Regions from separate parts of the Streptomyces sp. NBC_01384 genome, predicted to be linked through region 1. Evidence: riboswitches for the same ligand, from Rfam matches in the RefSeq annotation. Region 1 holds a riboswitch; each other region holds the start of a gene.

Region 1 (7,564 bases):
CGTGATGTCGACAAGGCGCTTCGCCAGCCGGACGGCGGGCTCGTGGGTGAGCCCGCCGAACATGACGTGACTCATGCGCTCCAGCTGGTCGCGCGCCGCGTCGTTGAGGACCGGGTGGTTGTAGCCGTGGATGGCCGACCACCAGGACGACATGCCGTCGACCAGTTCACCCGAGCCGTCCGCCAGTCGGAGGCGTACCCCGCTCGCCGACTCCACGACGAGCGGTTCCTGGCGGCCGGGCATGGGACCGTACGGATGCCAGACATGCCGCCGGTCCAGGTCCAGCAGTTCACGTACGGGCAGCGTGGACGGCCCGGACAGGTCAGGCATTGGGGGCGAGGTCCGTTCCGGCACCTCGGCGGCGCACGGCGACGAGATCCGTCCGTGCTTCGGAGGGCTGCTCCTCCTTCACCCGCACGGAACCGCAGACTCCGCCGCCCGCGTGCGACCCGCACCCGGCATCCGCGTGCGAGCCGCAGCCGGTCTCGGCGTGCGAACCGCAGCCACCGCCGGCCGTCGCACGGTGCTCCGGCAGCGTCACCTCGCCCGCGCCCTCCACCTCGAACCCGGCGTCCGCGATCATCTCCAGGTCGGCCTTGCCGGCCTGGCCCTCGCTGGTGAGGTAGTCGCCCAGGAAGATCGAGTTGGCCAGGTGCAGGGCCAGCGGCTGCATGGTGCGCAGATGGACCTCGCGGCCGCCCGCGATGCGGACCTCGACGTCCGGGCAGACGAAACGGGCCATCGCCAGGATGCGCAGACAGCGCTGCGGGGTGAGGTTCCACTCCTTGGCGAGCGGGGTGCCCTCGAAGGGGATCAGGAAGTTCACCGGAACGGAGTCCGGGTCGAGCTCGCGGAGCGAGAAGACGACGTCGACCAGGTCCTCGTCCGACTCGCCCATGCCCGCGATCAGGCCGGAGCAGGCGGAAAGGCCCGCCGCGTGCGCCTTCTGGACCGTGTCCACCCGGTCGGCGTACGTGTGCGTGGTCGTGATGTCCCCGTACGTCCCCTCGGACGTGTTCAGGTTGTGGTTGTAGGCGTCCGCGCCCGCCTCGCGCAGCCGCTCGGCCTGGCCGTCGGAGAGCAGACCGAGGCAGGCGCACACCTCGACGCCCTCGTTCTGGTCCTTGATCGCCTTGATGGTGTCGGAGACCCGGTCCACGTCACGGTCGGTCGGACCGCGGCCGCTGGCCACCAGGCAGACCCGCTTGGCGCCCCCGGCGAGCCCGGCCGCCGCGGCCTGCGAGGCCTGGTCGGGCTTGAGCCAGGTGTACTTGAGGATGTCGGCCTTGGAGCCGAGCCGCTGCGAGCAGTACGAGCAGTCCTCGGGGCACAGACCGGACTTCAGATTGACCAGATAGTTGAGTTTCACTCGACGGCCGAACCAGTGCCGGCGGACCTTTCCGGCCGCGGCCACCACGTCGAGCACGTCGTCGTCGGACGTGGCCAGCACGGCCAGCGCCTCGTCACGGGTCGGCAGCTCGCGCCGAAGCCCCTTGTCCACCAGCGTGTTCAGCAGGTCCATAAGATCCGATCCTGACGTATACGTGCCGCTGAGGCCAAGGAGAGTTTGCACAACAGAGACGGTTCGACGTGTGGGTATTGCCACATCCTGGGCGGCGGGCCGCCCCGCTAGGGTCTGTGCACTGCCTACAAAGCGACCACCCTCATGACCACCCTCATGAGCAACCTCATGACGATCGTCATGACTCGCTCACGACCACTCTCAGGGCCCGGAGGCACCAGCATGGCGGGATCGCCGTTCGCGTGGATCGACGAGCAGGCGCACCAGCGCCGGCAGGCCGGACTCGTCCGCACCCTGCGCCCGCGCGCCGCCGACTCACCTCTCCTCGATCTGGCGAGCAACGACTACCTCGGACTCGCCCGCCACCCCGAGATCACGGCGGCCGCGGCGGAAGCGGCCCGCCGCTGGGGCGCCGGAGCGACTGGCTCCCGGCTGGTCTCCGGCACGACCGAACTGCACGGCGAACTCGAACGGGAGCTCGCCGACTTCTGCGGCTTCGAGTCCGCGCTCGTCCTCTCCTCCGGCTATGCGGCCAATCTCGCCGCCGTGACCACGCTCGCGCCGCACGGCTCGCTGGTCGTCTCGGACGCGGGCAACCACGCCTCGCTCATCGACGGCTGCCGACTGGCCCGAGGTACGACACAGGTCGTGGCGCACGCCGACCCGGACGCTGTTCGCAAGGCGCTCGGCACGCATGAGGGTCCCGCCGTCGCCGTGTCCGACACGGTCTTCTCGGTGGACGGCGACGCGGCCCCGCTGGCCGAACTCGCGACCGCCTGCCGTGAGCACGGAGCCGCGCTGCTCGTCGACGACGCGCACGGGCTCGGCGTCCTGGGCGATGGCGGCCGAGGCGCGCCGCACGCCGCGGGGCTGGCGGGCGCCCCGGACGTCGTCGTGACCGCCACGCTTTCCAAGTCGTTCGGCAGCCAGGGCGGCGCCGTCCTCGGCCCCGCCCCGGTCATCGACCATCTGGTCAACGCGGCGCGCACCTTCATTTTCGACACCGGGCTCGCGCCCGCGGCCGCGGGCGCGGCCCTCGCGGCGCTCAGGCTGCTGCGCCGCGAGCCGGAGCGCGCCGCCCGGGCCCGTGAGGTGGCGACGGCGCTGCACACCCGGCTGACGGCCGAGGGCCTGGAAGCCGTACGACCGGACGCCGCCGTGGTCTCCGTGCGCGCGCCGTCACCCGAGCGGGCCGTGCGATGGGCGGCGGACTGCCGGGAGGCGGGACTCGCCGTCGGCTGTTTCCGGCCCCCGTCCGTGCCGGACGGCATCTCGCGGCTGCGGCTGACCGCCCGCGCGGACCTCACCGACGCGCAGATCGAGCACGCCGTGGAGGTGATCAGCCGGAATCGGTGAACGGGCGAGGGATGAATTGGGTGGGGGCGAATGGGGTGAGGGACGGCTGAATGCGGGGTGACTGGGTGGGGGTCAGCTCAGTCCGGCGATGAAGCCCTCCCAGCTCGCAGGAGTGAAGAGCAGGGCAGGGCCCGCCTTGTTCTTGGAATCGCGCACGGCGACGAGTCCGGCCCAGGGGCCTGGGCCGGGTCGGGCCGTCTCGACGCAGTTGTTCATTCCCGTACTGCGGCTGCTGCGCAGCCACCGCAGGTCGCGGAGTGAAGTACTGGAGGGTACGTACCGAGGCAATGCAGTCATGGGGGTGCCTCCTTACGCGCCGTCACCTATCCCGGCGATGTAGTCCAACGAGTCCTCGGGTGAAAGGGCGTGGAACTGAAGGGCGTTGAAGGCCTCGGTGTAGGCCTGAAGGTCTTCTTTCCGTTCGAGGTAGAGGCTACTCGTCAAGTGGTCGAGAACAACCACATCCAGATCGCTTGTGTTCGGAAATGAGAAGATAACGAAAGGCCCGGTAACGCCGATGTGCGCCCCCGCGGCGAACGGCAGGACCTGAAGCCGCACTTGAGGAAGGGCGGCGGCCTCTCTCAACCGGTCCAGTTGCCGTGCCATGACCTCCGGCCCGCCGACCTCACGTCTTAACACCGCCTCGTCCAGGACCGCGGTCAGTTCCAGCGGCGGATTCGAACGCAGTACGTCCTGCCGGGCGAGGCGCACCTCGACGAGCGCGTCGAGTTTGCCGTCCTCGAGTCCGCCGACGGCGACCCGGGTCACCTCGCGGGCGTACTCGGGCGTTTGGAGCAGCCCCGGCACCACCGTGGTCTCCAGCGTGCGCATGCCGCTGGCCTGGGACTCCAGACTGATGAAGTCGCGGTAGGTCGGCGGAAGGACCCCGCGGTAGGCGTGCCACCAGTGGTGCCGCCCGTTGCCCTCGGAGCCGGCCAACCCGACCAGGAGCTCCCGTAATTCGGGCTCCGCGACGGCGTACGCGTCCAACAGGCGCTCCACGTCGGCCGGTTTCACCCCACTGATGCCCGTCTCGATCCGACTCACCTTCGACTGGTGCCAGCCGACGAGACGGGCCGCCTCACCACTCGTGATTCCCACCCCGGCGCGCAGCGCGCGCAGTTCGGCACCGAGCTTGCGGCGGCGCACCGCGGGACCGTGCTGCATGGCCGTACTCCTTACTCCTTCCGAGCCGCCCAAATACGCTCTGCCGTCGCAGAGTTCACCGCATCGAGCGACAGATATATGCATATCTCGGTGGATCGCACCCGTGACCGGCCCAGTAATGGCAGTCTGGCGCGAAGCACCAGTTCGGGACCGTACTCGAACCATCCGCTCCGTGTCGGACTCCGGTCCCGTGGGAAAGGGACGACGTCGCCATGGCAGATCACCAGGAAGCATCCGTCACTCTGCCGAGCGATCCCGCCTCGGTCTCCGCGGCCCGGAAATTCGTCGCCGATGTGCTGGCCGAATGGGGCCTGCCGAGCGACGCCGAAGTCGCGGACACCGTACGCCTGATCGTGTCAGAACTAGCCACCAACGCCGTCCAGCACACTTTCGGGCAGTCGCCCACCTTCACGGTGGCCGTCCGGCTCGACCGAGACGAACACCTGCGCATCGGCGTGACCGACAGCCATCCGCGCTTCCCGAAACGTTTGCCCGCCGCTGTCCAGCAGGACAACGGGCGGGGCATGGTGATCATCCGCTGGCTGACCGCCGAGTGCGGCGGCAGACTCGTGGTCCGGCCCACCCGGGAAGGGGGCAAGACGGTCTCCATCGAGCTGCCCTGGACCCTGTCGGCCCACCCGGTCACGGCCGGGGGGCCACAAGAGCCGTAAGGAGCGGCTCAGTTGGCCTGCTCTCCACCGATCCTGTCCTGCCGGTCCTGTCGCCAGTTCTGTCCTGCCGGTCCTGTCCTGCTGGTCCTCGCCAAGCCGGTCCTGCCCAAGTGGGCCCTGGCTCTACTGCTCCTGCCTCTGCTGTGCCGCGCGTCCGAAGGCGCCGCGCAGCAGGGCCCGGAAGGCCTCGGCCGCCGGTGCGGGCCGGTCGTCGGTCCGGTGGACGACGGAGATCGTACGACGCAGATCTCCCGGTTCCAGCAGCCGCGTCCCCACCGGAGTCGCCGCGGTCCTGGCCACCATGCCCGGCGCGGACTTCACCGTCGTCGTACGCAACACCCTGGTCTCGCGCCGGGCCGGGGTCGTGTGCGCGCTCGGGATCACGGGCGGGCTGCTCCTGCACACGGCGCTGGCCGTCGCCGGGGTGGCGCGCGCCCCAGGGGCCGGTTCGGGGCCCCGAGCGGGGTCGCCCGCGCCCCTGGCCCGGCAGCGGAGCCCCTGGCCGGGCAGCGGAGCCCCTGGCCGGGCAGCGGAGACCCGAGGGCGCACGGCCCCCCGGCGAGGTTGGCTCGCGCCTCGCGAGAGGACGACTGACGCCCCCGAGCGAGGCTGCTCGCGCTCCGAGGCGAGACCACTCGTGCCCCGAGGGGCGGCGGGGTCCCGGGAGGGTGCCGGCGCCACTACCGGCACCCTCCCGGGCAGGTCAGCTGACCCGGCCGTACCAGACGCTCTTCGTCCAGATCTTCTGCAGCTTCACGACCTCCCCGGTCTTCGGGGAGTGCCAGATCTTTCCCTTCCCGGCGTAGATGCCGACGTGGTACACGTTCCGGCCGGAGTGGAAGAACACCAGGTCTCCCGCTCTGCGGCTGGAGGCGGAGATGTGGTGCGTCTTGTTGTACTGCGCCGCGGCCGTACGAGGCAGCGTCTTGCCCGCCTTCTTGTACGAGTACAGCGTGAACCCGGAGCAGTCGAAACGGCGTGGCCCGGCGGCACCGTACTGGTACGGGGAGCCCTTCTTGGAAGCCGCGACCTGAAGTGCCTTCGTCGCCAGAGTGGCCGCTTCGGCGTCGGACGCGACGCCAGGGACCACGAGGCTGCCGCCCATGGCGGCGATGGTGAGCGCCGAGGCCGTACCGGCCCGGGTCCACAGCGACGGGACACGATTGAGCGCAGTCATGCGCAACCCTTCGTCAGCCGCCTGTGAAGGATGACCTGTCGGATTCGGACTGGCGAAGTAGCCCGGCCGCGTACTGCGGCTTCACCCCAAGGACCGCCCGGATCTCTCCGGCGGCCCGTCGTGCTGGGTCCTCCACTCCTGCCGATGCACATCTGTCGACCGGTCATCCGGGCAGCGGCAGGACTCGGCGTCCGCCCGGACCGCCCCGCCGTTGTGGCGGGGGCTTGTCGTCGGAAGGGATCTTCACGCATTGAAGTCGGAAAATCCGAGCGGAACCGGCGATTTGTGGGGTTACTCACCACTCACCCGTTCGGGTGGACACCCCTCTGTTCGAGGGCCGTTGGGGACACCGACGACGCCCGTACCAGCACCGGAGCACCTCATTCCGCCTCTGCGCTACGCGCGTTGCGCAACCTTTGCGGGCCCCCGAAGGGACCGGTGTCTACTCCATCAGGGGGTACGCCATCTGGTCCGTTTGAAACCCGGGCCGGACGCTTCGCCGACTCGGCGCGTGCGGCGGCCCGGGATGGACCCGGGGGCGGACCCAGGGAGGGACCGAGGGAGGGAGCGAGGTGTGGATGCGTCAACTGTCGGAGCCGGGCGGTAGCGTGACGCGGGCCGCGCGTCGCTCGCCGTCGAGGACACGCAGGGCCTGGGCCAGGGTCGGGGCGTGCACCTCGCTCTCGCCCCGCTGGTGCATCAGCGCGAGGGCGTCGCGCAGCGCCGTCGCCTTGCTGACCAGCGCCTGGGCGGCGCGCAGTCCGCGGTAGGTGTCCCCGGGGCGGGCCGGGTTGATGCGGCCGAGCAGGTCGACCACGTCGAGGTAACGGTCGATCAACTCGGCCTCGGCACGCGTCAGCGCGGGCAGCGGGGGCAGTTCGGGCACCATCGGCGGATCACCTCGCGTCGGGTGTGGCGTTCCTCGCACCGGGCGCGGTGCGCGAGGTCTTGCGGCTCGGGATGATCCCGTCCACCAGTCCGTACGCCAACGCGGCCTGCGCGTCCAGGATCTTGTCCCGCTCGATGTCGGCGGCGACTTGTTCAGGACTCTGCCCCGTGTGCCGTACGAGCATGTCCTCCAGCAGCCCTCGAGTGCGCATCAACTCCTCGGCCTGGAGGGCCAGATCGCTCGCCTGCCCCTGTACCGGCTCGGGAAGTGACGGCTGGTGGATCAGCACCCGGGCCCCCGGTAGCGCGAACCTCTTGCCCGGCGCACCGCCGGCCAGCAGCACGGCGGCGGCCGACGCGGCCTGCCCCAGACAGGTGGTCTCCACGTCGCAGCTGACGAACTGCATCGTGTCGTAGATCGCCGTCATCGCGCTGAACGAGCCCCCGGGGGAGTTGATGTACAGCGAGATGTCCTGGTCCGGTGCCAGGTATTCGAGGTGCATGAACTGCGCCATCACGTCGTTCGCCGAGGTGTCGTCGATCGGCGTCCCGAGGAACACGATCCGCTCGGCGAGCAGCTTCGAGTACGGATCCAGGGTCCGGTACCCCGCACTCGTGCGCTCGGTGAACTCGGGCAGGACGTAGCGGGCGGACGGTTCATTCATGGCACGCGCCTTCCACTGGGGGACCGTTGACGGGCTCCTGTAAAAAATGTACAGGACGTACAGAAGGTCATGGGGGTCGCTCGGCTGACAGCGAAAATCCCCGCGGAGCGAGCTGCTC
Region 2 (7,564 bases), 3.9 Mb from region 1:
TGTTGGAGGCGGCGATCTCCCGGACCTTGCCGGCCCGGACCAGTTCGTCCAGCGCGCCGATGATCTCCTCGACGGGCACCGAGGTGTCGTCGAAGTGGGTGTAATAGAGGTCGATGTAGTCCGTGCCCAGGCGGCGCAGCGAGGCGTCGGCCGCCGCCTTGACGGTGCTCGCGGACAGCCCCTTGTACTGGGGGTGGCTGCCGACCTTGGTGGCGAGGACGACGTCGGAGCGGTTGCCGCGCGCGGCGAACCACTTGCCGATGATCGTCTCCGATTCGCCGCCCTCGTTGCCGGGGACCCAGGAGGAGTAGGCGTCGGCGGTGTCGACGAAGTTGCCGCCCCCGGCCGTGTACGCGTCGAGCACGGCGAAGGACTGCGCCTCGTCGGCGGTCCAGCCGAAGACGTTGCCGCCGAGGGCGAGCGGGAAGACCTCGACGCCGGAGGAACCGAGCTTGCGGAGAGAAGTCATGCCTGACTTCAACGCCCGTACCGGACGGCCGTATTCCACATTCCGCATTCCACCTGCGGGCCCGGCCCGCCGGAGGGATCAGGAATCAGGCCCGTCGCGCCGGAAGGATCAGGGGTTCAGGCCCTTGCTCTGCAGCCACGCCATCGGGTCGATCGCGTCGCCGCCGCCCGGGTGGACCTCCAGGTGCAGGTGCGGCCCGGTCACATTGCCGGTCGCGCCCACGCGGCCGATGATGTCGCCGGTGGCCACCTTCTGCCCCACGCTGACGCTGATGGACGACTGGTGGCAGAACCACAGCTCGGTGCCGTCGTCGAGGGTGAGGATGGTGCGGTAGCCGTACGCGCCGGCCCAGCCCGCCTCCGTGACGGTGCCGCCGTGGATCGCCTTGATCAGCGTGCCGGTGGGGGCCGCGAAGTCGAGGCCGGTGTGGTAGCCGGAGGACCACATGGAACCGGGGTCACCGAAGCGGCCGGTCAGGGTGTACGAGGAGGTCGGCAGCGAGTAGCTCTTGGCGAGCTCGGCGAGGCGCGCGGCCTCGGCCTTCTGCTTGGCCTCTTCGTCCGCCTTCTTCTTCGCGGCGGCGACCTTGGCCTCGGCGCCGTCCTTCTCCTGGGCGGCCAGCGTGACCGCCTTCTTCGCGGCGGCGGCCTCGGCGGCGTCCTGGGCCGCCTTGTCGACCTGGTCCTGCTGCGACTCGGCCTGCAGGATGATGCGGGCGCGCAGCGCCTCGCCCGCGTCCTTGTTGCCCCGCGCGGCGTCGGCGCTGCTCACACCGGCGCTGGTGAGCGGGGTGGCGGAGGCCTTCGGCGTGCTGGAACCGCCGTCGGATATCAGCGCCTTGGCCGATTCGGTGACCGAGGAGAAGTCGGGCAGCGAGATGGAGACCGGCGGCTTGCCGGGCGCCGCGGTGGCCATGCCGCCCGCGCCGACGGCGGCCAGGACACCGACGCCCAGAACCGTGGAGCTGCGGGCGAGTCCGCCCCCGCGCTGCTTGGAGACGCGATGCCGGCCGCGGACGGGAAGGACGGAATCCTCGGTGGGGTTCCACTCCTCCCAGGGGCCCTCGTCCTTGCCGTAGGCGTAGCCAAAAGTCTGGGTGTCGTTCGGCGCGAACGAAGTGGGCTGGGCGGGCCGGTTGGACGCCACTTGGGCGTGCTCCTTTCCTTCCTTCTCGCCTACCGGGTTAGCTGACGGGTTCGGAGCAGGAAGGTCTCCTACGCGCGTCGACCCACGGTGTCTCCACCGTGAAAGACGCTCGATTCACCCCAAGTTGATGGTTCCCCGGTTCCCTTGCGGGATTCGGCGCGTGCGCACGGAGCCGACTCTTGTGACGGCTGGGACGACCGCGCTGCGTTATCGAACGTTAATAGACCCGGGTACCTGATTCCAAGCCGTTCGCACTGATCATTAACCACTCTTGGCCAGGACTTACAGGTCACGAACGGCGAAAATCGGACGACTTGACCACGCGTCACTACTTCCGGGTCACTTGACAGCGTGTCAGTTGTCATGCGGAGGGGAACCGCCCGATCACCCCTCGTGACAACGATCGAGAAGTCCTCCGCGGCGGCTACGGCCGTCGTACGGCGAGCAGCGCCATGTCGTCCGTCAGGACGCCGCCCGTGTGCCGGCGGACCTCCTCCGCGAGCGTGGCCAGCAGTGCGTCGGGGCCGGGGAAGACGCGTCCGGCGAGGCGCGCGGCCGGATCGTAGAAACGGCCGTGCGCGTCGCGGGCCTCGGACAGCCCGTCCGTGTAGAGGAGCAGCGTTGCCCCGTGCGGGAACGCCGCCTCTTCGGCGCGGTCCGGCCAGCTGCCCAGCTCACCCATTCCGAGCGGCAGCGCCGGGTTCGCGGCGGCGAGCGTGACCAGCGTGCCGTCCGCGTGCAGGAGCAGCGGCGGCGGGTGGCCGCGGTTGACGATCCGTACGACCGCGCCCTCGTGCGGGATCTCCGCGAGGACGGCGGTGGTGAACCCCTCGAAGGCGTCGAGGCCCTCGCGCCGGGTGCCCTCGCGGGCCAGCGCCCGCTCCAGCCGCTGCGCCACCGCCTCCGGCGTCGCCTCCTGCTCGGCCGCCTCCCGGAACGCCCCGATGACCACCGCCACGGCGGCCACCGCGCCCATGCCCTTCCCGCGTACGTCGCCCGCCACCAGCCGTACGCCGTGCGGGGAGTCCTGCACCGCGTACAGGTCACCGCCGATGAACGCGCCCGCCTGCGCGGCCTCGTAGCGCGCCGCGACCTCGACCCCGCCGATCCGCTCGTCGGGTTCCGGCAGCACGGCGCGCTGGGCCGCCTCGGCGATCTCGTGGGCCGAGGCGAGCCGTTCGCCCGTGCGGCGGACCAGGATATTGATGAGCACGGCCAGCACGGCGACCGTCACCATCGTGATCACCTCGGTCATCGCGACCACGCGCAGTACGACGCCGAGCCTGACGTGGATCGAGAGCACCGCGACGACCGCCGCGGTGCCGGTGAGCACCGTGCCGCGCAGCGAGAAGAGCGGCGCGGCCACCAGCGGCGCGGCCGTGAAGAGGGGCCCCGCGGTGAAGGCCGACGGGGTGAAGTAGTCGTGGAACGCGCCGACGGCGATGAGCAGCGCGGGCAGTACCCGGACGAAGCTGCGCGCATACGACATCCGGCTCCGGTCCGTCTCGACCCGGCTGGGCGCCTGCTCGTCGTACGGCTCGTCGCACGACTCCCCGCACAGCCGTTCGTACGACTCGTCGTCCGGCTCGTCAGCCCGCTGCACACCTCCTCGCTGCCCCACCCGTCCAGGTTTCCCGGAGCGGGGGCGGCAGGCGACCGGTGTGGCCCGACCGGGGGACACGCGTGGCGGGCTGGGTACGTACGCCCTACAGCTCGGCCCCCGGCACCCCAGTGCGCCGCAGCCCGTGCAACGCCCTCGGTGCCCTCGTCGCCCTCGTCGACGATGTACAGCCGAAGAAGTACGCGCGGGCCCAGGACAACCCCGGCGCCTGCCGCGTCCGGGGCTCCCCTCGCGGTCCTTTCCGCTCCCCGGTCTGCGCGGCCATGTGATGCTCGTCCGTGGCGTGTTCGGCGTCCGCCGGGCCGCCGCATCCGTGGTGGTCCCCGGCCGGGGCGACGACGGTCCCGCCGTGCGGCACGAAGTCGTGGCCGCCGTGGCAGGCCCCGAGGAACAGGGCGCCCGCGGCGAGCAGCAGCGCGAGCGCCGGGCCGCGCCGCACCAGCCACCGCAGACGACTCGCAGCGGGACGACTCATAGTGACCAGAAGACTACAGAACGTCGGGGCGGCAGGGAAAAAACCAAGGGCCGGAACTCGTTTCCGAGTTCCGGCCCTTGGCCTTCAGTAGCGGGGACAGGATTTGAACCTGCGACCTCTGGGTTATGAGCCCAGCGAGCTACCGAGCTGCTCCACCCCGCGTCGTTGAAACCAGTGTACGCCATACGCGGGACCCCAAGCACACACGTTTACGCCCGCCCCTCCTTCCGGCACGGGCGTCCGCCTTCCGGCACGGGCGTCCGCCTTTCGAGGTCACCCCGGAAGGCTTTCGAGGTCACCCCGGCGGGAGGAGTTCACCCCGGAAGAAGGTGGCGGTTCGGCAGCTTCGCCCGCTCTTCGTACTCGGGCAGCACGACGACGTCGACCCCCGCGGCCGCCAGCAGGCCATTGCCGTCGGCAGCCGCCACGAAGGTGTCAGGCTCGCGCCAGGCCGTCACGACCCGCCGTACCCCCGCGTCGAGGATCAACCGCGCACAGGGCGCGGGTCGGGACGCCCGCCGGGCACACGGCTCGAGACTGCTGTACACGGTGGCGGAGCCGAGCCGCGGGTCCGCGGGGTCGACCTTCGCGAGCGCGGCCTCCTCGGCGTGCACCACGGCATCGCTCCCCTCCCGGGAGTGCCCGCGCGCCAGCTCGGTCCCGTCGGCCGCCACGACCACCGCCCCCACGCTGAACGCGGTCTCCGAGGGCGGACACAGCCCCGCGAGCTCGCACGCGACCCCCAGCCAGTGCCGGTCCGCCGCGGAGGCGAGCCCACCGACGCCCGGCGCCGTGGGGACGTACCGGATGAGGACGACGTCCCCGACCGGCCGTGTCTCCACCAGCCGCATCCGACCGGGCGGATACCCCCCGGGTCCGAACAGCCGCGGCGCGTCCGCGTCCCCCACGAACAGCGGCGCGACGGCGAGCTGCAGTTCGTCGGCCAGCCCCTGGCGCACCAGCTGGGTGTGCACCCGCCCGCCGCCCTCGACCATGAGCCGCCGTACCCCTCGTACGTCGTGAAGGTGTTCGAGTACGGCCGGCCAGTCCAGCTCGGGCCCCGTCGGGACCACGTCGACGTCCAGACCGCGCAGGGCCTCGGCGGCCCGCTCGGCGCCCTTGTCCGTCGTATAGACGACCTTCTCGCCACCGGTGTGCCAGAACTGCGCGTCCGGGTCGAGGTCGCCGGACCCGCTGACGGTGACCTTCAGCGGGTACTCCGGGCGCCCGGCGGCGACCCGCGCCGCCCGCCGTTCGGCGGAGTTGACGAGGAGCCGGGGATTGTCGGTACGGAGTGTCCCCGCGCCGACCAGGATCGCGTCGCTGGACGCCCGTACCTCGTCGACCCGGTCGAAGTCGGCCGGACCCGAGAGCAGCAGCCGTTCGGGGCCGGTGTCGTCGAGGAAGCCGTCGAGGGAGACGGCGGCGGACAACAGGACGTAGGGGTGGGGCATGGGGCGCACCCTCCAGCTTCGAGCTCTGAGCTCCTAGTGGTTCAACTTTTAAACAATACCTAGACTAGTGACATGACCACCCGCTGGCTCTCCCCCGCCGAACAACGCGCCTGGCGCTCGTACATCGCCGCCACCTCGCTCCTCACGGACACGCTCGACCGGCAGCTCCAGGCGGAGGCCGGCATGCCCCACCTTTACTACTCCATCCTGGCCATGCTCTCCGAGGCGCCGGACCGGCGGCTGCGGATGACCGACCTCGCCGAGATCCTGAAGATCACCCGCAGCCGGCTGACGTACGGCGTGACCCGGCTGGCGAACGACGGCCTGGTGCGCCGGGAGGGCTGTCCCAGCGACAAGCGCGGCCAGGTCGCGGTGCTCACGGACGAGGGCATGGCCGTCCTGGAGCGGGCGGCACCCCGCCATGTGGAGCAGGTCCGGGCGGTGCTCTTCGACCATCTGACCCCGGAACAGGTGGGGCAGCTGGAGAAGATCAGCGAGAGCATCACGCGGGGCATCCAGGGAGAAGATCCCGGGGCCCCCGGGGAAGATCTGCCGTGGCGGCGACGTTCCTCCTAAGGTCGCCGACACGCCGGCGACCAAAAGCGTTGCTTGAACATTAAAGCATCATGTACTGTCTCTCCCCGAGGTAGTGCTTCAAATCTGAATCACCACTACCTGAAGCACTACCTGAAGCGTCACTGGCGCAACTGGCATCACACCCGCTGGACCGGAGAGACAACATGCGCGAATTCCCCACCGCCACGGTGCGCACCCGCGTCACTGTGCCCCTGCGTTTCGGCGACGGCTACTCGGTCGACGCGGAGCTCGTCACCTTCCACGGCCTGGCCGACGAGAAGGAACACCTCGCCGTCGTCCTCGGCAAGCCCGCCGCGACCCCGCTGGTACGGCTGCACTCCGAGTGCCTGACCGGCGATGTCTTCGGCTCGGCCCGCTGCGACTGCGGCCCGCAGCTGCGCGAGGCGGTGGAGCAGATCGCGGAACAGGGCGGGGTGCTCCTGTACCTCCGTCAGGAGGGCCGCGGCATCGGTCTCTACAACAAGCTCGACGCGTACGCCCTCCAGGACCAGGGCCTCGACACCTACGCCGCCAACGCCGCGCTCGGCCTGCCCGAGGACGGCCGCGACTACACGGCGGCGGCCCAGATGCTCCAGGCCCTCGGCATCGACGACCTGGACCTGCTCTCGAACAACCCGGACAAGGCCGAGCAGCTGCGCGACCTCGGTGTCACGGTCTCCCACCGCGTCCCGACGGGTGTCTTCACCACCGCCCACAACGTGCGCTACCTGCGCGCGAAGGTGCTCCAGACCCAGCACACACTGCCGCTGCCGGAACTCACGGCGGGCTGAACTCCGAGGCCCCAGGCCGGACCACAACCAATGGATCAAAGGTCCTGGTGGGGGTGTGGTGGATGGTTCCGGGCGGTTTTCCGCCGTCCGGAACCACCAGGTCAGCGATCCAGCGCACCTTCGGTGCGCGCCCGGGGCGTGGTAAATCCCGTCACAGGAGTGCGCTCAGCGGTTGAGGTACGCCAGCACCGCGAGGACGCGCCGGTTGTCGTCGTCGGAGGGTTGCAGGCCGAGCCGCGTGAAGATCGAGGCCGTGTGCTTGGACACCGACCGCTCGGTGATCACCAGTTGCTGGGCGATGGCAGCGTTCGAGCGCCCCTCCGCCATCAGCGAGACCACCTCCCGCTCCCGCGGGGTCAACGCGGCCACGGCGCCGTCGGCGGAGTTGTGGGCCAGCAGACGGGCGATCACCTCGGGGTCCATCGCGGTGCCGCCTGCCGCCACCCGTCGTACCGCGTCGATGAACTGGCCACCGTCCATCACCCGGTCCTTGAGCAGATAGCCGGTGCCGCCCTGGCCCGCGGCCAGCAGTTCGCGGGCGTACAACTGCTCGACGTACTGCGAGAGCACCAGCACCGGAAGCCCCGGGGAGAGTCGTCGGGCCTCCAGCGCGGCGCGCAGGCCCTCGTCGGTGAAGGTCGGCGGCAGCCGCACGTCCACGATCGCCGCCTCCGGCCTCTCGGCCGCCACCGCGGCCAGCAGGTCGGGGCCGTTGTCGACGGCGGCCGCCACCTCGAATCCGTGTGCCTCCAGCAGGCGCGTCAGGCCGTCCCTCAGAAGGAAGAGGTCTTCGGCGATGACAACGCGCACGGGATCTCCATGTTCACGATGGTCGGACCGCCGGGCGGACTGCTGACGGCGAGTACGCCGTCGAAGGCGGCGATGCGGCGCTCGAGACCGCGCAGACCGGTGCCGTCGGCCGGATCGGCACCGCCCCCGCCGTCGTCGGTGACGGTGATCCGCAGCGTACCCGGCGGCGCACCTGTGCCTGGGCCGCCGTCATGGTCGATCTCGATCCAGATCTGCCGGGCC
Region 3 (7,564 bases), 6.0 Mb from region 1:
GGCGTCGGCCATCCGGCACTCGGTGTAACGCATGGCGGCCGGCGGGTCGTCATTGCCGAGCGAGCCGAAGTTGCCGTGGCCGTCGACCAGCGGCAGGCGCATCGAGAAGGGCTGGGCCAGGCGCACCAGCGCGTCGTAGATCGACGCGTCGCCGTGCGGGTGGAGCTTACCCATGACCTCGCCGACGACGCGGGCGCACTTCACATAGCCGCGGTCGGGGCGCAGCCCCATCTCGTTCATCTGGTAGACGATGCGGCGGTGCACGGGCTTGAGGCCGTCACGGGCGTCCGGCAGGGCGCGCGAGTAGATGACCGAGTACGCGTATTCGAGGAAGGAGCCCTGCATCTCGTCCACGACGTCGATGTCGAGGATCTTCTCCTCGTACGAGTCGTCGGGCGGCGGGGTCTTCGTGCTGCGGCGGGCCATCGCTGCTGCGGCTCCTTCACAGTCTCTGCCGGGGCATGAGCGGGTTCTGACGCGGACCATTGTGGACCGCCCCGCTGACAACGCCGACCGCGACCCGTCCGTACGGGCCCCGCGGCGCCCCGTTCCGATCGCTCAGGGCGAACGGAAGTCCGGCCTCCCACCTCAGGAATTCTCGCTCTCGGCGTACGAGGTGCGGGAACTTCGCCAGCTGTCGGCGCGCTTGCATACAGTGGCAGGACCGGCAGGAATTCTGCAGTTTTCGCGATCGAAGGGACGTACATGCCCATGGGTCACACGGCCACAGCTGAGGCAGGCTCCGGCGGCCTGACAGCGACCGAGCACCGCCTGGCCAACGGCCTGCGCGTGGTGCTCTCCGAGGATCACCTGACCCCGGTCGCGGCGGTGTGCCTCTGGTACGACGTCGGCTCGCGCCACGAGGTCAAGGGCCGTACCGGCCTTGCTCACCTCTTCGAGCACCTGATGTTCCAGGGCTCGGGCCAGGTGAAGGGCAACGGCCACTTCGAACTGGTGCAGGGGGCCGGCGGCTCGCTGAACGGCACGACCAGTTTCGAGCGCACCAACTACTTCGAGACGATGCCCGCCCACCAGCTGGAGCTCGCCCTCTGGCTGGAGGCCGACCGCATGGGCTCGCTGCTCGCCGCGCTCGACGACGAGTCCATGGAGAACCAGCGGGACGTCGTCAAGAACGAGCGCCGGCAGCGCTACGACAACGTGCCCTACGGCACCGCTTTCGAGAAGCTGACCGCGCTTGCCTACCCTGAGGGCCACCCCTACCACCACACCCCGATCGGGTCGATGGCGGACCTGGACGCGGCTACCCTGGAGGACGCCCGCGCCTTCTTCCGCACCTACTACGCGCCGAACAACGCGGTGCTCTCCGTAGTCGGGGACATCGACTCGGAGCAGGCGCTCGCCTGGGTCGAGAAGTACTTCGGTTCCATCCCCGGGCACAGCGGAAAGCCCGCCCCGCGCGACGGCTCGCTGCCCGACGTCATCGGCGAGCAGCTGCGCGAGGTCGTCGAGGAGGAGGTCCCGGCGCGTGCTCTGATGGCCGCCTACCGGCTCCCGGAGGACGGCACGCGTGCGTCCGACGCGGTCGACGTGGCGCTCACCATCCTCGGCGGCGGTGAGTCCTCCCGGCTCTACAACCGGCTCGTACGCCGCGACCGCACCGCCGTCGCGGCCGGGTTCGGCATGCTGCGGCTCGCCGGAGCGCCCTCCCTGGGCTGGCTGGACGTGAAGACGTCCGGTGACGTCGAGGTCCCGGTGATCGAGGCCGCCGTCGACGAGGAGCTCGCCCGGTTCGCCGAGGAGGGCCCCACGGCCGAGGAAATGGAGCGCGCCCAGGCCCAGTTGGAGCGTCAGTGGCTGGACCGGCTCGGCACGGTCGCGGGCCGCGCCGACGAACTGTGCCGGTACGCCGTTCTGTTCGGCGACCCGCAGCTCGCCCTGACCGCCGTACAGCGCGTCCTCGACATCACCGCCGAGGAGGTCCAGGAGGTCGCCAAGTCCCGCCTGCGCCCCGACAACCGCGCGGTGCTCGTCTACGAGCCGATCGCTGCCGAGACCACTGACGCCGAAGGCACCAGCAACGACGAGGAGGCGGCGAAGTGACCGAGCTCGCGACCATGGAGTTCCACCCGCAGCCCCAGGCGGGCCGGCCCAAGCCGTGGGCCTTCCCCGCCCCCGAGCGCGGCACGCTGGACAACGGCCTGACCGTGCTGAGCTGCCACCGCCCCGGCCAGCAGGTCGTCGCCGTGGAGGTGCTGCTCGCCGCGCCGCTGGAGGCCGAGCCCGCGGGCCTCGACGGCATCGCCACGATCATGGCGCGTGCCTTCTCCGAGGGCACCGACAAGCTCTCCGCCGAGGAGTTCGCCGCCGAGCTGGAGCGCTGCGGGGCCACCCTCGACGCGCACGCCGACCACCCCGGCGTACGGCTGTCGCTCGAGGTGCCCGTCTCGCGCCTGCCCAAGGCGCTCGGTCTGCTCGCCGACGCCCTGAGGGCACCGGCGTTCGCGGACAGCGAGATCGAGCGGCTGGTGCGCAACCGGCTCGACGAGATCCCGCACGAGACGGCCAACCCGGCCCGCCGAGCCGCCAAGGAGCTCTCCAAGGAGCTGTTCCCGGCGACCTCGCGCATGTCGCGCCCGCGCCAGGGCAGCGAGGAGACCGTCCAGAAGATCGACTCGGCGGGCGTACGCGCCTTCTACGACCGGCACGTACGCCCCGCCACGGCCACCGCCGTGATCGTCGGCGACCTGACCGGCGTCGACCTCGACGAGCTGCTCGCGGAGACGCTGGGCGCCTGGACCGGTTCGTCCGCCGAGCCGCGCCCCGTGCCGCCGGTGACCGCCGACGACACCGGCCGCGTGATCATCGTGGACCGCCCCGGCGCGGTCCAGACGCAGCTGCTCATCGGCCGTGTCGGCGCCGACCGGCACGACCGTGTCTGGCCCGCCCAGGTGCTCGGCACGTACTGCCTCGGAGGCACCCTCACCTCGCGCCTGGACCGTGTCCTGCGCGAGGAAAAGGGCTACACCTACGGTGTGCGGGCGTTCGGCCAGGTCCTGCGTTCCGCCGCGCCTTCTCCCTCCGGGGGGGCCACCGGTATCGCCATGCTCGCCATCAGCGGCTCCGTGGACACCCCGAACACCGGCCCGGCGCTCGACGACCTGTGGAAGGTGCTGCGCACCCTCGCCGCCGAGGGCCTGACGGACGCCGAGCGCGACGTCGCCGTGCAGAACCTGGTGGGGGTGGCGCCCCTCAAGTTCGAGACCGCGGCAGCCGTCGCGGGCACGCTTGCCGACCAGGTCGAGCAGTATCTGCCGGACGACTACCAGGCGACGCTGTACCAGCAGCTCGCCGCGACCGGCACCGTGGAGGCCACCGCGGCCGCCGTGAGCGCCTTCCCGGTGGACCGCCTGGTGACCGTCCTCGTCGGTGACGCCGCGCAGATCCAGGAGCCCGTCAAGGCCCTCGGAATCGGTGAAGTGACCGTCGTGACGGCGGAGTAGAGGCGGGGTAGAGCGCGGGGGAGTACCGCACGACTTCGTAGGGGCCCGGGTGACTGAAGAGTCGCCCGGGCCCTCTTTCGCCCGGACTTCGTCCCCAAGATGTCCGTATTGGTAGGGAGGTTGCCTGTCTGCCCTGTGGCATGCACTACAAAAGCCGTGATCCGTTTGTTGATTGAAAGATGCCCCGTTTAGCGTCGGTCCGGCTGTTCGTCAGGCAGTGCGCCGCGCCCGCGGCACCGGACAGTCATCGCCGAGTCCCCGTACGGCGCGAGCCAGGGGAGCCGGGGACCCATACGCAGTCCCTGGGGTGAATCGGACGCCCTCCCAGGAGGGGGTCCGTAGGAGACCTTCCTGCTCCGAACCCGTCAGCTAACCCGGTAGGCGAGAGGGAAGGAAAGGACCAGCCTCTCCATGGCGTTCACCTGTGGCCCCGGGAAACACCGTCGTCCGAGCCGCGCGAAGCGCACCACCTCGAACGCCGTCGGCGTCGCCGCGCTCACCACCACCGGCGTCATCGGAACCCTGGCCGCCCCGGCGCTCGCGGCGGACGCCTCCGTCGAGCAGACCGGGCTCAACCAGGCCATCTCGATCGGTGACTCGGTCGCCGCCAAGATCGACGCGCAGGCCGCCGCCCAGCAGCACGCCGCCGACGAGGCCGCCGCGAAGAAGAAGGCCGAGGAGGCCGCGCGGAAGAGGGCCGCCGAGGAGGCGAAGAAGGAGCGCGAGGCCAAGGAGCACGCCGCCCGTGCCGCCGAGCGCAAGCGCCTCAACACCTTCGTCCTGCCGATCACCGGCTCGTACATCTCCACCGGCTACAAGACCGGCGGCAGCCTCTGGTCCTCCGGCACCCACACCGGTGTCGACTTCCACGCCGCGTCCGGCACCTCGGTCCACGCGGTCGGCTCCGGCACGGTCGTCACGGCCGGCTGGGGTGGTGCCTACGGCAACCAGATCGTCCTCAAGATGCACGACGGCACCTACACGATGTACGGCCACCTGTCGTCGATCGGCGTCTCCGTGGGCCAGACGGTCACCCCGGGCCGGCAGATCGGCCTCTCCGGGGCCACCGGCAACACCACCGGGCCCCACCTCCACTTCGAGGCACGCACGACATCGGAGTACGGCTCCGACATCGACCCGGTCGCCTACCTCCGCTCGCACGGAGTGAACGTCTGACGACGTGAACGTCTGACGACCGGCGTCAGAACTTCCGAAGCCCCGGCTCACCCGAGCCGGGGCTTCGTCGTTTCGAACGGCTGTCTGTCCAAAAAATATCCATGGATTCCGGCCCGCCATCGGAAATTCCGGCTCTCTGCAATAGAGTCAATGAACAAGCGTCAATCGACCGCGTTTCGCGGGGATTAAGGCGGAGGTCCGGTCATGCGCATTCCCGCGCACTCGGTATGCACGGCGATCCGTGACGACATCGTCGCGGGTGTCTACGAGCGCGGCAGCCGGCTCACCGAGGAACTGCTCGCGCGCCGCTACGGCGTCTCGCGCGTCCCGGTGCGCGAGGCCCTGCGCACCCTGGAGGCCGAGGGCTTTGTCGTCACCCGTCGACACGCGGGCGCGTGCGTCGCGGAGCCCACTGAGCAGGAGGCCGCGGACCTGCTGGAGATGCGCATGCTTCTGGAGCCGCTGGGCGCCGCCAGAGCCGCACAGCGGCGCACCGAGGCCCACCTCAAGGTGTTGCGAGGCCTGGTCAGACTGGGGCAGGAGCGGGCCAGGAGGGGGAACAGCGAGGATCTGCGCTCGCTGGGCGGCTGGTTCCACGAGACGCTCGCGCAGGCCTCCGGAAGCCCCGCGCTGACCTCCACGCTGGCCCAGCTGCGGCACAAGATCGCCTGGATGTACGCGGTCGAGGCGCCGGCCAATCCGGCGGAGTCCTGGGCGGAGCACGGCGGGATCGTGGACGCGGTGGCGCGCGGCGACAGCGAGCGGGCGCGGGCGGTCACGGCGCTGCACACCGAGCGCGCGACGGTCGCGCACCGGCTGCGTTTTCCCGGCGGGGGAGATCGTCCGGACCGTGTGAGGACTTCGCAACATCCCGTAAACATGACGGGCCTGCGTCATTAACACCGGCGCCGTATACAAAGAGGGGTAATTCGCGGGGGATTACTTTCGCTGCCCGTAATTCGGAAAAGCGAAGGGCCCGCCCGATGTTTTCAGGCGAGCCCTTCACTATGTATGGGGGGCGTCTTTTGATGTGAAGAGCACCCCTGCCATCAATTGAGGAACCCCCGCGGCGAGCACCCCGCTCCGCGAGAGCGGCGCCGGCTCAGGCGCAAAAGGGGGCGGCGGGATCTTCAGACGGTCTCGGGGAGCTCCTCGAGACCCTCCGCCACCAGCTTCGCCAGCCGGTCGAGTGCGATGTCCGCACCCTCGGCGTCCGAGGCGAGGACGATCTCCTCGCCGCCCTGGGCGCCCAGGCCGAGGACCGCCAGCATGGAGGCCGCGTTGACGGGGTTGCCCTCCGTCTTGGCGATCGTCACGGGGATACCGGAGGCCGTGGCCGCCCGGACGAAGATGGAGGCGGGACGGGCGTGGAGGCCCTCGGCCCAGCCGACGTTGACGCGGCGCTCAGCCATGTGATGCTGCCCTTCAGGTGTTCAGGGTTGTCTAGACCAGTGTTCCACACGTGAAGCGGGTCCGGAGCAGGCGTTGATCCTGTCCCGAACCCCGCATCGGACCCCGGCCTGGATCCGACTTGGGTGCCCCTAGCCTGCCTCGCGCCGTTGTCGGACGCGAGCCGTACTCTGGGGCCCATGCAGACCTCGTCGGACCGGCACGAGTACCCCTCCCACTGGGAGGCCGACGTGGTGCTGCGCGACGGCGGCACCGCTCGCATCAGGCCCATCACCGTCGACGATGCCGAGCGTCTGGTGAGCTTCTACGAGCAGGTCTCGGACGAGTCGAAGTACTACCGCTTCTTCGCGCCCTACCCGCGCCTGTCCGCCAAGGATGTCCACCGCTTCACGCACCACGACTTTGTGGACAGGGTGGGACTCGCGGCCACGGTCGGCGGCGAGTTCATCGCCACCGTACGCTATGACCGGATTAATGCCGACGGCCTGCCCGCCTCCGAGCCCGCCGACGAGGCCGAGGTCGCCTTCCTCGTGCAGGACGCCCACCAGGGCCGCGGGGTCGCCTCGGCCCTCCTGGAGCACATCGCGGCCGTCGCCCGGGAGCGGGACATCCGCCGGTTCGCCGCCGAGGTGCTGCCCGCCAACACCAAGATGATCAAGGTGTTCACGGACGCCGGATACCAACAGAAGCGGCACTTCGAGGACGGCGTCGTACGCCTGGAGTTCGACCTCGAACCCACCGACCGGTCGCTCGCCGTGCAGCGCGCGCGGGAGCAGCGCGCCGAGGCCCGGTCCGTGCAGCGGCTGCTCGCACCCGGTTCGGTCGCCGTCATCGGCGCGGGGCGCACACCCGGCGGGGTGGGTCGCAGTGTCCTCACCAACCTTCGCGACGCCGGGTTCACCGGGCGCCTGTACGCCGTGAACAAGGCGCTCCAGGAGAAGGAGCTCGACGGAGTTCCCGCCTACCGCTCCATCAAGGACATCAGCGACCTCGGCGAGCCCGTCGACCTCGCGGTCGTCGCCGTGCCCGCGCCGTACGTCCCGGAGGTCGTCGCGGAGTGCGGCGAGCACGGGGTGCAGGGGCTCGTGGTCGTCTCCGCCGGATACGCCGAGAGCGGTTCCGCAGGGCGCGAGCGCCAGCGCGCACTCGTCCGCCAGGCGCGTACGTACGGGATGCGCATCATCGGGCCGAACGCCTTCGGGGTCATCAACACATCCCCCGAGGTGCGCCTCAACGCCTCGCTCGCGCCAGAGATGCCGCGCCCCGGACGGATAGGCCTGTTCGCCCAGTCCGGTGCGATCGGGATCGCCCTGCTGTCCCGGCTGCACCGGCGCGGCGGCGGCGTCACCGGGGTGACCGGCGTATCCACCTTCGTCTCCTCCGGGAACCGGGCGGACGTGTCCGGCAACGACGTACTCCAGTACTGGTACGACGACCCGGACACGGACGTCGCCCTGATGTACCTCGAATCCATCGGCAACCCGCGCAAGTTCACCCGGCTCGCCCGGCGGACGGCG
Region 4 (7,564 bases), 4.6 Mb from region 1:
TACTGGCCGGGGCGGTAGCGGAGCCGGTGGTGCGGGCGCAGGGTCAGTACGACGAGGTCGTCGCTGTGCCGGGTCCGGGACACGACCTCGGCGTCCCACCAGGGCGGTTCGCCCCCGCGCTGTGCCTCCCAGGCGCCCTGGAGCATGACGTTCGCGATCGCCCCGTACGCCTCGGCCCAGGCCTTCTCGGCCTCCGCGTTCCACGCCGACCCCGCGACGACGGCGAACGCGGCGATCAGGCTCGCCCCTACAGCCGCGTAGTGCTCCGGCTCGGCCAGATACTTGCGGTGGTCCCGCCCCAGCTCCCGTAAGTACCCCGGCAGTGCCGGGTCCTCCAGTCGTTCCAGCACATACGTGAGTGCCGCGAATAACCGGTCCCGCTGTCGTTCCATGTCCTCAGGGAAGTCCAGCGGGAAGAGCCCGCGGACGTCCGGATGGTGCCGGAAGAGATGCGAGTAGAAGTACTTGACCGCGAACTCGGCCCGTCTCTCGACGACCGCGAAGCTGGATCTGAGTATTTCGGGGTCCACGGCGCGAATTTAGGGAGCGGGCGTTCCATGGAGTCAAGGAGAGGGAGATTTAAGGATAGTCTGGGGTGAAAGGGTTATTGGCGGGCGAATGCCGGAAACCGCCGCGGCCGGTGACCGGGAGGGACCACCCCAGCGAGCTGATCCACACCTGTCAGGCGGCCGTGAATTCCACGGGGAGGTTTCGCAGCCCACGCATGATCAGACCGCCTCGCCAGCGCAAGTCCGCGGGATCGGCGGCAAGCCGGAGGTCGGGCAGACGGCGCAGCAAAGTGGCCAGAGCGGTGCGGCCTTCGAGACGGGCGAGCGGGGCGCCGATGCAGTAGTGGATGCCATGTCCGTAGCCGAGGTGCTGGTTGTCCCTGCGAGTGAGGTCGAGCGTGTCCGGTTCGTCGAAACGCGCGGGATCGCGGTCGGCAGCGGCGAGGACCACGAGTACGGGATCACCCGAAGCGATTCGTTGTCCACCCATTTCGAGGGCTTCGGTCGCGTAGCGCCAGGTGGCCAGCTCGACAGGACCGTCGTATCGGAGAAGCTCTTCGATGCTGGTATCGAGCAGTTCCTGTTCGCCACGCTCGATCGACTTCTGTAGTTGCGACCGTTGCTCCGGGTTGCGCAGCAGCGCATACGTGCCATTGCCGATGAGGTTGATAACCGTCTCAAAACCGGCGAACAACAGTACGAAACACATGGCCGCGGCTTCGTTCTCGGTGAGGTGCTCGCCGTGGTCGGAGGCGCGGATGAGCCCGGAGATGAGGTCTTCGCCGGGGCCGGGGTTATCCGGGAGAGCCTCCCGCTTGCGGTGGATCAGCTCCGCGAGATAGGCGCGCATCTTCTTGACCGACCGGGCGACACCGCCTCTCGGCCCTCCACCGTGCCGGATCATCATCCCCGCCCAGTCCCGGAAGTCGTCCTGGTCCTCGCTGGGGACACCGAGCAGGTCGCAGATGGTGTAGATGGGGAGGGGGAACGCGAACTCGTGGATGAGGTCGGCACTTCCGGTCTGCGCGAACTGGTCGATGAGGCGGTCGGTCAACTCTTGGACGCGGGGGGCGAACTCGGCGACGCGACGGGGGGTGAACGCCTTGGAGACGAGCCGCCGGAGCCGCGTGTGGTCCGGCGGGTCGATGTTGAGCAGGTGGGTCATGAGGTTGGCGCTGCGCTCGCCGGGGATGCCCGTCTTGCTCTTGCCGCGGGCGTCGTCGGAATGGTGCACGGGATTCTTGGAGAGCCGCTGGTCGGCGAGCGCCTGTTTGGCGTCCGTGTACCGAGTCACAAGCCACGCCTCGACACCGCTGGGAAGTGTGGTGCGGTGCACGGGTGAATGCTCGCGGAGCGATGCGTAGGCAGGGTAGGGGTCGGCGGCGAACTCCCAGGTGAAGAGTTCAGGTTCGAAATGTGGGGCGTTCACGGGGTGACGGTACCGGGAGTCACGTTGCGTTGCGTGGGCGAGGACTCCGACGGATGGCTTGACCAACATCCGGAAGTCACCGTCTATGAGTCCTACGTGGACGAAGCCGTGTCCGGGGCCATGGAGAGCCGACCCGAGATGGACCGTCTCGTCGCTGACGCACACCAAAAGCGCTTCAACCGCGTCCTCGTCCCCCAGGGTCGACCGCGCGTGTCGGAGGCAGGCCGGAGGTGCGTCGGAGCCGTGCCGGGGGCTGTCGCAAACCTGACGCATCATCAACTCTGTGATCTTCACGTGATCTGCGCTGCATCGACTTGTGACAAGTGATCGGGTGCGGATACGTTCACTCGTCAACGCGGCTCATCCGCCGCGTAGTCACCTGCTGTCACGCGAAAGGCTTCCGCATGCTCTCCGGGAACGGCCGCCATCGTCGCCCCCGTCAGGCCCCGGCCCTCATCGTCGCGGCAGGAGTGACCGGATCGGCGATCGCGATCCCGTTGCTCGGTGCCGCGAGCGCGCACGCGGCCGACGGCACCACCTGGGACCGGGTCGCGGAGTGCGAGAGCGCCGGCCAGTGGAGCGCCGACAGCGGCAACGGGTACTACGGCGGGCTCCAAATGAGCCAGGCCGACTGGGAGAAGTACGGCGGCCTCAAGTACGCGCCGAGCGCCGACGAGGCCAGCCGCTCGCAGCAGATAGCCATCGCCGAGAAGGTGCTCGACGGCCGGGGTCTCGTCGCCTGGCCCACCTGCGGACCGCTCTCCGGACTCAGCAAGAAATCCGGTGACGTCGCGGTCGACACGGGCGTGGCGAACGACTCGTCGAGCACACCCGATGCGTCGAGCTCGTTCAGCTCGTCCAGCTCCACGAACTCGACGAACTCGACGAACTCGACGAAATCATCGAGTTCGAAGGGTTCGTCCACTTCGTCTGGTTCATCTGGTTCGTCCGGTTCATCAGGCGACGCGTCGCCGTCCGGTTCGCCGTCATCCGATTCGTCTTCATCTGACTCGCCTTCGTCCGTTTCATCCCCGAATGCGACCGAGAGCACGACGAAGGCCGCGACCGGCGACACCCAGGGAACCGACAGCTCGGCCACGGATGGGACGAAGAGCAGCGACTCGGACAACTCCGGGCAGAACGATGACTCTTCGACTACGTCCGAGGGTGCGACGACCGGCGCCGGACGTCACCGCGGCGGCAGCGCCGACGAGAGTGCGACCGACAGTCTGCTGGACGGTCGTACCGACGACGCCTCCGGCCGGCATGCCTCCCGCGACTCCGGTGTGTCCCGTGAGGTCATCGACGGTTTGTACGTCGTTCGTATCGGAGACAGCCTCTGCACCATCGCCGACGCCCTTGATCTCGAAGGCGGATGGACCGAGTTGTACGACACGAACAAGAAGACCGTCGGCGTCGACCCGAACCTCATCCTTCCCGGTCAGAGCCTTGCAGTTGGTGCTCAATCGGGCGAAAAGTAGGGGCAGTTCACGTCATGGTTCGTCGTGGAATGTCCGGTTTGGCGCGAGTGAGATATGGATCTCAAAGGCCCTGATCGTCTTTGGAATTCACCGGATCGACTGCTTACGGTCATCACCGCTCGCCACAGCGGGCCCCGACGGTCGCAACGCCGAATCCTGCCAACGGCCGCACGGGAACAGTCGACGCGTCAGCGCCGTAGGCAGGAGCGGGGGACCCAAGGTAAGCGCCGCGCCCGGTAGTTGACCGGAGCGGCTTGGGGTGAAGCCGTGCGCCCAGAGCGCACGGCCGGGCACTCACCCGCCCGAACCCGACAGCTCACCTCGCAGGCGTCGGTGAGGGGATCACTCCATGCTGCTTTCCAGCAAGGGCAAGCACCGCCGTCCGAACAAGGCCACCCGTATCGCCACGCTCGCCGGTGTCACCGGCATCGCCATCGCCGCCCCGCTGATGGCGGCCGGCAGCGCCTCCGCCGCCACCACCTCCGAGTGGGACACCGTCGCCCAGTGCGAGTCCGGCGGCAACTGGTCCATCAACACCGGTAACGGCTACTACGGCGGTCTGCAGTTCTCGGCCTCCACCTGGGCCGCGTACGGCGGCACCGCGTACTCCTCCACCGCCGACCAGGCCTCCAAGTCCGAGCAGATCACCATCGGCGAGAAGGTCCTCGCCGCGCAGGGCAAGGGCGCCTGGCCGACCTGCGGCACGGGTCTGTCGAGCGCCGCGTACACCGGTGGTGCGAGCGGCACCCCGTCCAGCCCGTCCACCCCCTCCACCTCTTCGGGCTCTTCCAGCTCGGCGAGCGCCGGTACCACCCGGTCGGCGGACACCGCGGCCTCCCGTTCGGCGACCCGCCCGGCCGTCGAGAAGACCGTGTCCACCCCGACCGGCAAGAAGGTCAAGAAGGGCGACGGCGCGTACAAGGTCGTCAAGGGCGACACCCTCGGCTCGATCGCCGAGAAGAAGAAGGTCAAGGGTGGCTGGCAGCAGCTGTTCAAGCTGAACAAGGACATCATCGACGACGCGGACTTCATCTACCCGGGTCAGCAGCTGCACCTCGGCTGATGATCGGCAGCTTCGCCCCAGCTGAATGACAGGTCCCTCATAGAAGGGGTCTCCACACTGGAGACACCGATGAGGACCACCCCCCGTCCCCACGGGCCCCCCGCTCCGGTGCGTGTTCCCCCGTACGCACTGGAGCGGGGTTTTTTGTTTCCGTTTTTGTTCCGTTCTGAAACAATGTGTACGTTCAGTTCTGCCCAAAGGGTGGGCGACCGGCTGGCCGATCCCCCCGGGGCGGTTAGGCTCATGTCGCGGAGTCATCACAGGTTCCGCGTTACCCGCGTCACATCCCAGAAGGAGATGCTCGTGCCGTCCATCGACGTCGTCGTAGCCCGGGAAATCCTGGACTCCCGAGGCAACCCCACGGTCGAGGTCGAGGTCGGCCTCGACGACGGCAGCACCGGTCGTGCCGCCGTCCCGTCCGGCGCCTCCACGGGGGCCTTCGAGGCCATCGAGCTCCGTGACGGTGACCCCAACCGTTACGGCGGCAAGGGTGTCGAGAAGGCCGTCCTCGCCGTCATCGAGCAGATCGGCCCGGAGCTCGTCGGCTACGACGCCACCGAGCAGCGCCTGATCGACCAGGCGATGTTCGACCTGGACGCCACCGACAACAAGGGCTCCCTCGGCGCCAACGCCATCCTCGGCGTCTCGCTCGCCGTCGCGCACGCCGCTTCCGAGGCGTCCGACCTCCCGCTCTTCCGCTACCTGGGCGGCCCGAACGCGCACCTGCTGCCCGTTCCGATGATGAACATCCTGAACGGCGGCTCGCACGCCGACTCCAACGTGGACATCCAGGAGTTCATGATCGCCCCGATCGGCGCGGAGTCCTTCTCCGAGGCCCTGCGCTGGGGCGCCGAGGTCTACCACACCCTCAAGAAGGTGCTGAAGACCAAGGGTCTGTCCACCGGCCTGGGCGACGAGGGCGGCTTCGCCCCGAACCTGGAGTCCAACCGTGCCGCGCTCGACCTCATCCTCGAGGCCATCAAGCAGGCCGGTTACATCCCCGGCGAGCAGATCGCGCTCGCGCTCGACGTCGCCGCGTCCGAGTTCTACAAGGACGGCAAGTACGAGTTCGAGGGCAAGTCCCGCTCGGCCGCCGAGATGACCGAGTACTACGAGGAGCTCGTCTCCGCGTACCCGCTGGTCTCCATCGAGGACCCGCTGTACGAGGACGACTGGGCCGGCTGGAAGGTCATCACCGACAAGCTGGGCGACAAGGTCCAGATCGTCGGCGACGACCTCTTCGTCACCAACCCGGAGCGCCTGGCCCGTGGCATCGAGGAGGGCTCCGCGAACGCCCTGCTCGTCAAGGTGAACCAGATCGGCTCGCTGACCGAGACCCTGGACGCCGTAGAGATGGCCCAGCGCAACGGCTTCAAGTGCATGATGTCCCACCGCTCCGGCGAGACCGAGGACGTCACCATCGCCGACCTCGCCGTCGCGGTGAACTGCGGTCAGATCAAGACCGGCGCCCCGGCCCGCTCGGACCGTGTCGCCAAGTACAACCAGCTGCTGCGCATCGAGGAGATCCTCGACGACGCCGCGGTGTACGCGGGCCGCTCGGCGTTCCCGCGGTTTCGCTCTGCGAACCAGTAAGCACAGCAAGGGCTGACCTCGGCAGGGCCGAGCCATGGCCATCGGCAGGGCCCATCCTTAGCCAGTCGTACGTACGTCCCCGTACTCGGTCCCGTACCGTGTGCGGGGACGTACGCACATGACGGGACCGTAGTACTGGGGAGGCGGGACTCATGGCCGGGAAGGACAGGGACCGGTTCTCCACCGCGACCAGGCTGCGGCTGCTCGGCGAGCAGACGGCGGCCCGGGTCTACCGCTCGCAGACCAAGCGGCAGGCCCGCCGCTCGCGGCTGACGGGCCGCGCCGCGCTCCTCGCTCTCGTACTCTGTTCCTTGATCGTGGCCCTGGCCTACCCGATAAGGCAGTACGTGTCCCAGCGCGCCGAGATCGCCGATCTGGAGCGCCAGCGGGAGCAGGCCCGCGCGCGGGTCGAACAGCTGCGTGACCTGAAGGCGCGCTGGCAGGACGACGCGTACGCGAAGCAGCAGATCCGGGAACGGCTGCACTATGTGATGCCGGGCGAGACCGGATACGTCGTGATCGACCCGACCGCGGCGAAGCAGTCGCGTACGAACCCGGGGGTGGCAGCCCGCCCCTGGTACGCCAATGTCTGGGACGGCGTCGACAAGTCGGACCGCTCCGACCGCTGACCCGACGAACCGGTGAACTGGTGAACCGACGAACTGGTGAACCGGTGAATTGATGAAGAAAGAGACTTGAGCACAGGCATGGAAACGCCCCCGCCGCCCACCCCGCGCACCGAGCCGACCGACGCGGACGTCGAGGCATTCAAGCAACAGCTCGGCCGGCCGCCGCGCGGGCTGCGTGCGATCGCGCACCGCTGTCCCTGCGGTCAGCCCGACGTGGTCGAGACGGCGCCCCGGCTGCCCGACGGTACGCCGTTCCCGACGACGTACTACCTGACGTGCCCGCGGGCGGCCTCCGCGATCGGCACGCTGGAGGCAGGCGGCGTCATGAAGGAGATGACGGAGCGGCTGGCGACCGATCCCGAGCTGGCCGCCGCGTACCGGGCCGCCCACGAGGACTACATCGCGCGTCGCGACGCCATCGAGGTGCTGGAGGGCTTCCCGAGCGCGGGGGGCATGCCGGACCGGGTGAAGTGTCTGCACGTACTGGTGGCGCACTCCCTGGCCGCGGGGCCGGGAGTGAACCCCCTCGGGGACGAGGCGATCGCGATGCTGCCGGAGTGGTGGGCCAAGGGCCCGTGTGTGATGCCGATGCAGACTCAGGAGGACATCCTGAAGCTCGGTGCCAACGGAGGCGGGTTCTTCGGTCTGGACGAGACGGACAGGGAGGACGACAAGTGACCCGTGTCGCCGCCATCGACTGCGGTACGAACTCCATCCGGCTGCTCGTCGCCGACGCGAACCCTGAGACGGGTGAACTCGTCGAGCTGGACCGGCGGATGATCATCGTCCGGCTCGGTCAGGGCGTCGACCGCACCGGACGGCTCGCCCCCGAGGCGCTGGACCGCACCTTCGCGGCCTGC

What was found. Region 1 has a riboswitch for cyclic di-AMP ahead of OG747_RS05245 (C40 family peptidase). Riboswitches for the same ligand answer to the same signal wherever they lie in the genome.
Region 2: linked by a shared signal. The riboswitch ahead of OG747_RS23510 (M23 family metallopeptidase) and the one ahead of OG747_RS05245 (C40 family peptidase) in region 1 are both predicted to bind cyclic di-AMP.
Region 3: linked by a shared signal. The riboswitch ahead of OG747_RS32890 (M23 family metallopeptidase) and the one ahead of OG747_RS05245 (C40 family peptidase) in region 1 are both predicted to bind cyclic di-AMP.
Region 4: linked by a shared signal. The riboswitch ahead of OG747_RS26805 (transglycosylase family protein) and the one ahead of OG747_RS05245 (C40 family peptidase) in region 1 are both predicted to bind cyclic di-AMP.

The regions. Positions count from the first base shown of each region.
Region 1 is NZ_CP109559.1:1,203,559-1,211,122, reverse strand. Features, by position in the region: gene OG747_RS05280 (adenosylmethionine--8-amino-7-oxononanoate transaminase) at 1-330, opposite strand, end outside; gene bioB (biotin synthase BioB) at 323-1,522, opposite strand; gene OG747_RS05270 (8-amino-7-oxononanoate synthase) at 1,745-2,878, shown strand; gene OG747_RS05265 (DUF397 domain-containing protein) at 2,951-3,175, opposite strand; gene OG747_RS05260 (helix-turn-helix domain-containing protein) at 3,188-4,045, opposite strand; gene OG747_RS05255 (ATP-binding protein) at 4,258-4,716, shown strand; partial or broken gene OG747_RS05250 (LysE family translocator) at 5,018-5,146, shown strand; gene OG747_RS05245 (C40 family peptidase) at 5,420-5,893, opposite strand; cyclic di-AMP (ydaO/yuaA leader) riboswitch at 5,897-6,083, opposite strand; gene OG747_RS05240 (hypothetical protein) at 6,477-6,782, opposite strand; gene OG747_RS05235 (ATP-dependent Clp protease proteolytic subunit) at 6,790-7,446, opposite strand; gene OG747_RS05230 (hypothetical protein) at 7,514-7,564, opposite strand, start outside.
Region 2 is NZ_CP109559.1:5,099,297-5,106,860, reverse strand. Features, by position in the region: gene OG747_RS23515 (aldo/keto reductase) at 1-469, opposite strand, end outside; gene OG747_RS23510 (M23 family metallopeptidase) at 578-1,615, opposite strand; cyclic di-AMP (ydaO/yuaA leader) riboswitch at 1,627-1,784, opposite strand; gene OG747_RS23505 (PP2C family protein-serine/threonine phosphatase) at 2,040-3,104, opposite strand; gene OG747_RS23500 (hypothetical protein) at 3,322-3,711, opposite strand; tRNA gene OG747_RS23495 (tRNA-Met) at 3,800-3,873, opposite strand; gene OG747_RS23490 (dihydrofolate reductase family protein) at 4,026-5,165, opposite strand; gene OG747_RS23485 (MarR family winged helix-turn-helix transcriptional regulator) at 5,238-5,741, shown strand; gene ribA (GTP cyclohydrolase II) at 5,906-6,532, shown strand; gene OG747_RS23475 (LuxR C-terminal-related transcriptional regulator) at 6,698-7,342, opposite strand; gene OG747_RS23470 (histidine kinase) at 7,306-7,564, opposite strand, start outside.
Region 3 is NZ_CP109559.1:7,181,252-7,188,815, forward strand. Features, by position in the region: gene OG747_RS32875 (DNA topoisomerase (ATP-hydrolyzing) subunit A) at 1-426, opposite strand, end outside; gene OG747_RS32880 (M16 family metallopeptidase) at 706-2,061, shown strand; gene OG747_RS32885 (M16 family metallopeptidase) at 2,058-3,461, shown strand; cyclic di-AMP (ydaO/yuaA leader) riboswitch at 3,700-3,860, shown strand; gene OG747_RS32890 (M23 family metallopeptidase) at 3,873-4,637, shown strand; gene OG747_RS32895 (GntR family transcriptional regulator) at 4,842-5,537, shown strand; gene OG747_RS32900 (HPr family phosphocarrier protein) at 5,768-6,049, opposite strand; gene OG747_RS32905 (GNAT family N-acetyltransferase) at 6,227-7,564, shown strand, end outside.
Region 4 is NZ_CP109559.1:5,800,919-5,808,482, forward strand. Features, by position in the region: gene OG747_RS26780 (globin domain-containing protein) at 1-530, opposite strand, end outside; gene OG747_RS26785 (cytochrome P450) at 682-1,938, opposite strand; partial or broken gene OG747_RS26790 (transglycosylase family protein) at 2,343-2,630, shown strand; gene OG747_RS26795 (hypothetical protein) at 2,540-3,037, opposite strand; gene OG747_RS26800 (hypothetical protein) at 3,225-3,419, shown strand; cyclic di-AMP (ydaO/yuaA leader) riboswitch at 3,602-3,764, shown strand; gene OG747_RS26805 (transglycosylase family protein) at 3,769-4,482, shown strand; gene eno (phosphopyruvate hydratase) at 4,780-6,075, shown strand; gene OG747_RS26815 (septum formation initiator family protein) at 6,228-6,704, shown strand; gene OG747_RS26820 (DUF501 domain-containing protein) at 6,783-7,382, shown strand; gene OG747_RS26825 (exopolyphosphatase) at 7,379-7,564, shown strand, end outside.